Linked DNA regions of Cytobacillus luteolus. The protein of the gene in region 1 interacts with the protein of each later gene in a pairwise test. Links are inferred from orthologs where the notes say so. Each region holds a gene or a part of one and is shown on either strand. Other genes may lie near its edges.

Region 1 (5,724 bases):
ATCGCCAGCCTCATGAATTTTGTCAATAATGACTCCTTCATGGTTTGATTGAACACAAACTAGGTTAATGCCAATCTGACTGGCAAAAAGTCTTAAATCCTTTTCTAAATCATCCAAAGTTGCATGACCATAAATATGAGGTTCACGTTTTCCTAAACGATTTAAATTAGGACCATTAATTAGAAGTATGCGCTTCATTATTATAAACTCCTTGTTAAAAAAAGAATGTTCAGTCAAAGAACATTCTAACATAAAACACTATTTATACCTAGCTATTTGACGTTACACTCTGTCCTTGTTTTTGGATATCGTTTACCTCAAATGAAATTGAATAACCTACAAAAACACCATATAAAAGGTATAGGCACACTGTTGTAATATTTGTGTTTCTGCCAAGTTCCCATACACTTTTTAGGTCTGGAAAAATAGGATTTAAAAGAAAGAATACAAATCCCCATAACGCTATACCAAATATCATACTCACCCAAATTTTTTCAAACCTTCTTAAAACAGCATAATATAAAAGAGCAACACCTATCGATAGTAAACCAATGATAAAGATTCCCATAAACTGTCCATAAAGGCCGTTTTTCCAATCACCCAGTGCCCACGGCTGTAATACTAAATTAGGACTTATCTTAGTGAAATTAAAAATATAGAGAAGGTAACCTAAAAGACTCCAAAAGATTCCTCCACACAAGCCGATAACCATTACTTTTGCCATAATTGACATTGGTTCTTCTTTTTTGTTTTGCTCAAGAGCCGGATCCTTTTTCTTTGCTTCTACCATTTCTTTAAGCACCTCCATTTGCTAGTATGTCCAGGTGTTGAACGTAATATGAAGTGTAATCAATTTATGTCTATAATAGGAAAATCATGGTTATACTAAATACATATAGTTCTCACTAGTTGTTTCATCTTTTTTCCTGTAAAATATAAAGTAAGTTAAAAATAAAAAAGAATGAAATATTTTACTAATAATCGGCAACTAAAGTTGTCTTACTTAATAAACTAAAAAAAAGCTGTTAGGAGGTGTTTCTCTTGAATCGTCGCCGTAATATTTTTGTTCTAGTTCTCATTAGTCTTAGTGTATTTGGCCTCTTATCTACACTACTATTTGAGCCGGGGCAATTATTAAAACAACTAGCTATTTATGCTTTTTTTGGTGTTGTTATCTTCCTTATTTATAAATGGTTTGTTAGACGGCGAATTGGTGGAAAAGAACACTCTGCATATTTAAGAGCAGCCAAACAATCCGCAAAGCGTTTTAATGACCAAGGAAGTAGAAAAAGTAATGTACTTGGTTCAATAAACAAAAAGGCGAGTTTAACAAGTGTAAAAAAGCCGAATCAACCGTCAACACCAAAGAAGAAATCGACCCCAACACACCTAACTGTTATTGAAGGAAAAAAAGGCAAAAAGAAGAATCGAGCTTTCTTTTAGAAAACTTGATTCTTCTTTTTTTTTCTATTTTTAATATGTCCATTTTTTCAAAAAGTCTGCTGCTCTTTGTTCCCCGACTTTAATGATTGATTGTTTTTTCTCTTCAGTAAGGTCAAATTCTGTAGTTAGATCTCCTTCTAAAGGTATGAAGATGATATTTTTCTCATGTCTTCTTGATACGTAGCGTGCATCATGGGCATCTTTCATTGTTTCAAATAGAGCCGTAAACAACTGGATTGCGTTATTTATTTGGTTTGCAGGCTTCTCTGTATAGCTCGTACTCAATTTTATTCCCAATAATGGTCTTGCCTTCTTTTCTTCTTCAAAAAGCCAAATTGGAAAATTACTTAACACAGCTCCATCTACAATAATGTTTTTGTTCTCTTTTATGGATAGTTTTATTGGGTCAAAAAAATAGGGCAAGCTACAGCTCATACGCACAGCTTTAGCAACTGAAAAGGTCCTTGGGTTAATACCGTACGGCTTCAAACCATCTGGTAAAACAAGGATCTTACCGTTCGTAAGGTCAGAAGCAACTAGACGAAGTGATTGATGGGGAAGATCAGCAAATGTTTTCACTCCCTTTTTTTCAAGCTTCTCTTCAATCCATTTTTCTAATACAAATCCTTTATAAAGCCCTAGCTTCCAATATAATAAAAGCCAATTAGAAAAAGGGAAGGGAATAACTGTTTTTCGCTTATCCAGGAATTCCTTCATATTTATCTCATCCATCAATTCAATGATCTCCGAACTTGTATATCCCGCTGCAATAAATGCTGCCAAAAGTGAGCCTGCACTCGTTCCTGCTAAGCGCTTAAACTTAAACCCCTTTTCCTCGATTGCTTTAAATGCACCAATTAACGCAAATCCTTTTATCCCACCTCCCGAAAACACACCATCGATATACAATAAGAAATCCCCCTCGTACTTTTGATATATATGTATCAAAACGAGGGGTGAATTAGACCAAAAAAAAGAGAATAGTGTTATCAGGATTGAACCTGAAACACTATTCTTCATTTCGTTTTTGGACATCTCGTAACTCAGTAATTCTAGAATTATCTTCTTCAAAATACTGAACTAAATCTCCAATTCGATCAATCGCATTCCAACTCAAATGATGTTCAATTCCTTCTACATCATTGTAAATTTTATCATCATCAACACCAATTAATTTCATAAACTGTTCTAATAAATCATGCCTAAAGACCAATCTCTTTCCAATCTTTTTACCCTTTGTAGTTAATACTAGCCCTCTATATTTTTCATATATTAAATATTCATCTTTATCCAGTTTCTGAACCATTTTCGTTACTGAGGAGGGATGGACTGACAGAGCTTCGGCAATATCAGAAACTCTTGCATAGCCTTTATCTTCAATTAACATATATATTTGTTCAATGTAATCTTCCATACTTGGTGTTGGCATTTTGTCTCCTCCATAACTTAGCCGGAAAGCTTCTTGTATTAAAAGTTTACAATAGAACCTATAGGCTGACAAGCAATTAAGGAAACGTTTACCACGACTTACGTAAAATATTGAATTTCAGCACTTGGAAAAAATTCATGGATGTAACGTCTAATTGTTGTTTCAATATCCTCTGCGTCTTCGGTTTTATAGACATATTTTCCAATTCCGTAGCGTCCCCATTTGTACTTTCGGTCTTCCTCATTCATCTCAAGCTTGGTCTTAGGATATCTTTGCTGTATAACTTTTTTTGCTGGCTTAGTAAAACGATGCTGGATAAGTTCAAAGGATAAGTTTGAAAGGTCTATCCCTTGAAGAGATGCATGCAATCTTTCAAAAAGTTCGAAGTAACCTTCCTGCCAATTCTCATGCATATAAATAGGCGCAACAATAAAGCCTAAAGGATAATTCGCATTTGCAACTTTCCTTGCTGCCTCAAGCCTTTCATCAAAAGATGATGTTCCTGGCTCAAAGTTCTTTATCACATAACGAGAATTTACACTAAAGCGAAACCTCGTATTACCATTATGCTTCGCATCTAAAAGATGGTCTACATGATGGTATTTAGTAACAAATCGAAGTCTACCCAAATCAGTATCACCTATAAACTCAATCGTCTTTTTAAGTGAATGAGTTAAATGATCCAAACCTACAATATCCGAGGTACAAGCTGCTTCAAAACGTGTGATTTCTGGTTCTCTTTCTTTTATATATTTAGTTGCTTGTTCAAAAATATCTTCAAGGTTCACATAAGTACGAATGTATGGTTTACTCCCAAGCGTGGTTTGTAAGTAACAATAATGACAGTGGCCCATGCAGCCTGTCGCCAATGGAATCGCATACTCTGCTGAAGGTTTTGATGTATCAAACTTTAAAGTTCTTCGTATACCTACCACGAGTGTGGATTTGGCAATTCTGTATTTTTGGTTTTCATTGTCACCTGGTAAATCGCGGACTTGATTATGCGATGTTGTTTCCCTAATTTCAATTCCCATCTTTTCAAATTTTTCTTTTAGCTCGACTCCAAGTGGATAATCTAGGGCCTTAGGCTCTATGTAAACGAGCTGTGGGATAAATGGTTCCATGGTTTCACCTCTTTTTATGGTTAGTATGACCGGATTAGAATGGATAAAATGCGCCAATGGTTTCCATAAAAGGTTGTGGGATATTTGGATAAACTATCGGTAACATTCTAATTCAAAGGAGGTAAATGTACATGAATCCTAATGAAGGGAAACGCTATCAAAGAAAAATTGGGAAGGTTAAGGCATATCAAGATTTAAATGATGAAATTTCGAAAAATAAGGAGTTGCAAACTATGCAGCCTACTCCAGAGCCGAAGGATTTTGAGGAGATTGAGTATTAACTCGTGATTTGGTGATAGACCGAAATCTATCGCGAGTTGACCGATAAGCTATAAGTAAGACCGATTTCATTTGGGTATAGACCGATAAATCCTCTTGCTTGACCGATAAACTTCATAATAACAGGGTTGGCTAATCTAATTAGGGTGGATTAGTTAGTGCTATTTAAATAAAAACAACAAAAAAAGACCCAAAGCAGGGTCTTTTTTTACTATTTTACAATCCACATTTAAGTTGTGCGCCGCATCCAGTACACGTATTGCAGCCTCCAAGGTCTTCAACCGTACCTTGACGACAAACTGGACATGTATTTCCAACTTCTGAACCGATGGTTACATCTGTTGAACGTAATGCATTAATTGTATCTACTAATACAACATGACTCTTTTTCTTTTCAGTTGTCTCTGTAACAACTTCTTCTTCAAAAGTGTTTTCTTCCGCTTTAAGAGTTAATACTTGTGAGTCACGGCTACCGTCAACATAAACAGTTCCACCTTTTGCTCCACCTTTGTATAAACGCTCATATACTCCTTCAACCTGCTCAACAGTGTACCCTCTTGGAGCATTTACTGTTTTACTAATTGAGCTGTCAATCCAACGCTGGATAACACATTGAACATCAGCGTGTGCTTCTGGTGCAAGCTCCATTGCAGAAATAAACCATTTTGGAAGGTTATTTGGATCTGCCTCAGGATTTTTGTCTAAATACTCTTGAACGATATCTGCTTTTACTTCAATAAACTTGCCTAAACGCCCACTTCTAAAATATGAGAAGGAGAAGTATGGTTCTAAGCCGGTACTGACTCCAACCATTGTCCCTGTGGAACCTGTGGGAGCAACAGTTAACAGGTGTGAATTACGAATTCCGTACTCTTTAATACCATTCTTAATATCTTCTGGCATTTTTTCCATAAAGCCAGTTTGAGTGAATGCATTTCTTAAACGATTAGTGCCTTCTTCGTTATCGCCAACTAAGAATGGGAAGCTTCCCTTTTCTTTCGCAAGTTCAATTGAAGCGCGATAAGCAGTTGTTGCGATTGTCTCGAACACTTCATCAACAAGCTTATTGCCTTCTTCTGAACCATACTCAGTTTCGCAATAGATAAGTAAATCGTGTAATCCCATTACCCCAAGACCAACACGGCGCTCGCTTAATGCTTGTTTTTTATTCGCTTCTAGGAAGTATGGAGTAGCATCGATAACGTTATCTTGCATTCTAACTCCAACTTCAACTGTTTTCTTAAGCTTTTCAAAGTTAACTGTTTTTGTTTCTTTATCAGCCATTTCAGCTAGGTTAACAGCTGCAAGGTTACATACTGAATATGGTGCAAGAGGTTGCTCTCCACACGGATTTGTCGCAACTACTTGTTGTCCATAAGCTTTCGCATTTGTCATTTCATTTGCATTATCAATGAAGAAAATTCCTGGCTCTGCTGAATACGTTGCACA
Region 2 (4,461 bases), on another replicon or contig:
CACGCTCATCTACTTCCATTTCAAGAACGTCTTCTCCGTCAAGTGTAATTGAGCCACTTGTAACTTCATATTTTGGATGTCCCATGATCGCTGATGATAAAGTTGATTTACCTGTACCATTTGGTCCCATGATTGCGTGAATTTCTCCACCCTTAACCTCAAGGTTTACACCCTTAAGGATCTCTTTACCATCAATTGATACATGAAGATCTTTAATTGTTAAAGTTGAACCTGCCATTACAATACCTCCATTTTTACAAAAAAAAATTTTGTATAGGTTAGACTTATCGTCATTACCCTTATTCTCATTTTATTCTCATTCTAATCTTATAACAAATTAAAAGTGATAGCAACCTTTTGAGCTTTCTACAATAATTTTAGAATTATGTGTTTTCTATTTCTTCATTGTGCTATTTTTTTACCTAGGCTCAAATTTATATTCTTTCTATTTTTACACTTAAAGTTAAAAACCATTCTGTTTTTGAGGAATACCTATATAAATAAGAAAAAACCAGAAATCACTTCTGGTTTTTTCGTCGATATATTAAATTGAATGAACTTTACTGTCCAATCGTGCAATTAATAATTTCCCTTTTACATAATCCTGTTCACGTTTCTGTTCAACTTTCATTCTTGCTTCGACATTGGAGCTATACACCTCATAACTTATCCCATGAGCCTGGTGCATGGCCTTCTCCATTTCGCTTGTGTAATTCAAATTCAGTTTTTCACTGATAATGAATCATTCCTTTCATTTATTTAAAAGTTAAATTAACCATATGCCAATACTAACACCTTGAATCTCATCCTAACAAATTGCAAATTTCAGTAAAAAATAATCTCCCCCTTTATTTATAGCCACACTTCAAATCAGGCATGATAATTGATTAAAATTGGAATAAAATACTCTCATTTCCTCGCTTTTATTCAAAATCACCAAAAAAAGGTGCCTGATCTGTGTCAGACACCTACAAATTATTATTCACTTACTGGGACAACTGCCCCTTCATATTTTTCTAAAATGAAGTTTTGAATTTGTTCAGAACGAAGTACTTCAACTAGCGTTTGAATTTCAGAACGGTTTTCATCGCCTGTTCTTACTGTAATAATGTTAACATATGGTGATTCTGAACCTTCAAGTGCAATGGAGTCTTCCTTAGGATTCAATCCAGCGTCAATCGCATAGTTTGTGTTAATTAAGACTGCGTCACCCTCATCATTATTGTAAACCTGTGGAAGATATCCCGCATCTACATCAGCTTTGAACTCAAGGTTTTTCGGGTTGTCTACAATGTCATCAATTGTTGCAGTCGTTGTATCAATACCTTCTTTTAGCGTAATTAAGCCCTCTGTTTGAAGCATTGTTAAAATACGACCATGGTCAGCTACTGAGTTACTCATAATAATTAACGCACCTTCAGGTAATTCATCTAAACTTTTATATTTTTTCGAATAAACACCAATTGGCTCAATATGAATTCCACCAGCATTCACAAAATCATAACCATTATCAGCAATTTGTGCTTCTAAATACGGAATATGTTGAAAGTAGTTCGCATCAATTTCTTTATCTGCTAATGCTCTGTTTGGCAAAATATAATCTTGGAATGGTACAATCTCAAGTTCAATTCCCTTTTCTGCTAACAATGGTATTGCTTCTTCTAAAATCTCTGCATGTGGAACATTTGAAGCACCTACAACTAATTTAACTGCTTCAGCTTCATCCCCTGCAGTATTATTATCTTCGTTAGTTGCTGTCCCACAAGCTGCTAGGGCTAAAAGCAAAATAAATAATGATAGTGAATATAACGTTTTTTTCATGTTAAATCTCTCCTTATCTTTTATCTAATTTTGAAGTGACAATGTCACCGATAAACTGAAGTATAAAAACAATAATTAAAATTAAAACAGTGGCAATAAATGTTACATCATTATTGCCTCTTTGAAACCCTTCTAAATAAGCAAGGTTTCCTAGACCGCCAGCTCCGATTACTCCAGCCATAGCTGTATATCCTACAAGAGCAATGGCTGTTACAGTAATTCCGGACACTAACGCTGGCATAGATTCAGGTAGTAAAACCTTTGTAATGATTGTAGTTGTTGTGGCACCCATTGATTTGGCTGCTTCAATAACCCCTTTATCAATTTCTCTAAGAGCAATTTCAACCATTCTTGCATAGAACGGAGCTGCTCCGATTATTAGAGCAGGAAGGGCAGCATTTGCACCTAGTATTGTACCAACTATTGTTTTAGTAAATGGAATCAGCAAAATAATTAAAATAATAAATGGAATAGAACGGAAAATATTTACGATGGCTGCAATAACTGAATTCATAGCCTTACTTTCCCATATGTTCCCTTTAGAAGTAAGAAATAATAACAAACCTAAAATAATGCCTAAGATAAATGTCGCGATGACCGAGATTCCAGTCATGTATAGTGTTTCATTGGTAGCCGTTATAACTTTTTCCCACTTAACATTTGGTAATAGCTCCTCAAGCATTTGCTATCACCTCCACTTCAACTTGCTCGCTATGAATATAATCAATTGCTTTATCGATTTCGCTAGTGTCTCCATCAACATGGATAAAAAGAGTACCGTAAGAACCACTTTGGGTTTGTGAGATTTTCCCTTGAAGAATGTTAACGTTTAGATTAAAGTTTCGAATTAAATTTGTCATCAATGGACGTTCAGCAGCATCTCCTACAAAAGTGAGTTGGATGACTTTACCGTTTGGATATTGATCAAGCAAGTGCTCAATCGTTTCTTTTGTTTCCTCTGGCTCCGTCACTTGTTTTACGAATCTTTGGGTGATTGGCATCTTAGGTTTCCTAAATACCTCTAAAACCTGACCTTGCTCAACTATCTTTCCATCTTCCATAACTGCAACACGGTGGCAAATTTTCCTGATAACATGCATCTCATGAGTGATAAGCACAATTGTTAGACCTAAGCGCTCATTTATATCTACCAGCAAATCTAAGATTGAGTCTGTTGTTTGTGGGTCAAGCGCTGAGGTAGCCTCATCACAAAGTAACACTTTGGGATTGCTTGCTAGTGCCCTTGCAATACCTACTCTTTGCTTCTGTCCTCCACTAAGCTGTGAAGGATAGGCTTTTTCTCTTCCCTCAAGTCCCACTAACTTTACTAACTCATCAACGCGTCTAAGTCTTTCTTTCTTTGGCACTCCAATAATCTCTAAAGGAAACTCGATATTCTCGCTAACTGTACGTGACCACAACAAGTTAAAATGTTGAAAAATCATACTTATTTCCTGTCGTGCTTTTCTTAACTTGTTTCCTTTAGCACTGGTAATTTGATGGCCTGCTACAGATATTGAGCCTTCTGTTGGAATTTCAAGTCCATTTAATAGTCTGATTAATGAGCTTTTCCCAGCTCCACTGTAACCAATGATTCCAAAGATTTCTCCTTGTTTAATGTCTAGGTTAACGCCATCAACAGCAGTCACTGATCCTGTTTTCGATTTATAAATCTTTTTTACATTTTGCAATGTAATCATCTATTTCTCACCTTCTTTAAGTAACTACTTCTGTTTAGTTTGGTTCTTCAAGCGTAGGATAATGTAAATATTCTTAAATATGGACAGGACTTATTTAGTTTATCAATGTCTCTTTTCTCAAATATTGTTGTTTACAGATTTAACTTTGACCGTTCCTTTGCGCTACAGGCATTTGCTTTCCGCGGGGAGGAAGTCAAGCCTCCTCGACGTTCCCTCTGCGGGTCTCGACCTTTCCTCTACTTCCCGCAGGAGTCAAATGCCTTCCGCTCCAATCCACTATCAAATAATTACCTAATAAGCAACTTTCATTGCGTAAAGAGCCTAACAAAAAACAAAAAGCCCTTCTACTCAAATGAGCAGAAAGGCATACGTAATATAGTCCTTCCTCTCATTTCCCAAAGCAATAGCTTTGTGTGAATTGGCACCATTTCAACATAGTTGACGGTTGCCGGGCTTCATAGGGCACATCCCTCCACCTCTCTCAATAAGAGTTACACTTTATTCAATTATCGCTTTAAAACAGTTAAGTATTAATTGAGTACGAAAGTGAGTATATCATGGGTAAGAAATCAGTGTCAACAAAAATAATATTTTTATATTTTACTATTTTTAAATAGCACTTACTGGCTTTTTAGAAGAAAGTCCTGTTGCCTTTTCAATTGCTTGTTCTAAGTCTTCAAGAAGATCTTCACAATGTTCAATTCCAACTGAAAGCCTGATTAAATCATCAGTCACTCCGGATTTCTTTAAATCCTCGGCCCCTAATTGCTGATGAGTGGTACTTGCAGGATGGATGATTAAGCTCTTGGCATCCCCTACATTCGCTACATGAGACCAAAGAGTTACATTATTAATGACTTTTGCTCCAGCTTCCCTGCCACCTTTGATTCCAAATACAACAACTGCACCAGCACCTTTAGGTAAGTACTTCTTCGCTAAT

The links. The genes of interacting proteins can lie anywhere in the genome.
Region 2: the proteins of mntR (region 1) and J2Z26_RS19235 interact in binary tests that used the Escherichia coli proteins (3 or more experiments, as listed by UniProt). The link is inferred for Cytobacillus luteolus from one-to-one orthologs.

What each region holds. Positions count from the first base shown.
Region 1 is NZ_JAGGKM010000003.1:5,291-11,014, reverse strand. What follows is about bases 1,163-3,870. They hold mntR (transcriptional regulator MntR), read right to left. Parts: upstream 2,873-3,870; coding sequence 2,453-2,872; downstream 1,163-2,452. Other genes in these bases: splB (spore photoproduct lyase), read right to left, coding at 2,971-3,870; J2Z26_RS08405 (patatin-like phospholipase family protein), read right to left, coding at 1,474-2,352; J2Z26_RS08410 (SA1362 family protein), read left to right, coding at 1,163-1,443. Also shown: aroQ (type II 3-dehydroquinate dehydratase), read right to left, coding at 1-198; J2Z26_RS08415 (YqhR family membrane protein), read right to left, coding at 269-790; more of J2Z26_RS08410, read left to right, coding at 1,042-1,162; more of splB, read right to left, coding at 3,871-3,996; J2Z26_RS08390 (hypothetical protein), read left to right, coding at 4,128-4,277; J2Z26_RS08385 (vitamin B12-dependent ribonucleotide reductase), read right to left, coding at 4,492-5,724.
Region 2 is NZ_JAGGKM010000008.1:14,513-18,973, reverse strand. Bases 1,509-4,461 are described here. They hold J2Z26_RS19235 (methionine ABC transporter ATP-binding protein), read right to left. Parts: upstream 3,522-4,461; coding sequence 2,496-3,521; downstream 1,509-2,495. Other genes in these bases: J2Z26_RS19230 (O-acetylhomoserine aminocarboxypropyltransferase/cysteine synthase family protein), read right to left, coding at 4,131-4,461; J2Z26_RS19240 (methionine ABC transporter permease), read right to left, coding at 1,835-2,503; J2Z26_RS19245 (MetQ/NlpA family ABC transporter substrate-binding protein), read right to left, coding at 1,509-1,821. Also shown: Fe-S cluster assembly ATPase SufC, read right to left, coding at 1-238; J2Z26_RS19250 (YuzK family famiily protein), read right to left, coding at 545-688; more of J2Z26_RS19245, read right to left, coding at 979-1,508. UniProt on the Escherichia coli protein: Part of the ABC transporter complex MetNIQ involved in methionine import. Responsible for energy coupling to the transport system. It has also been shown to be involved in formyl-L-methionine transport.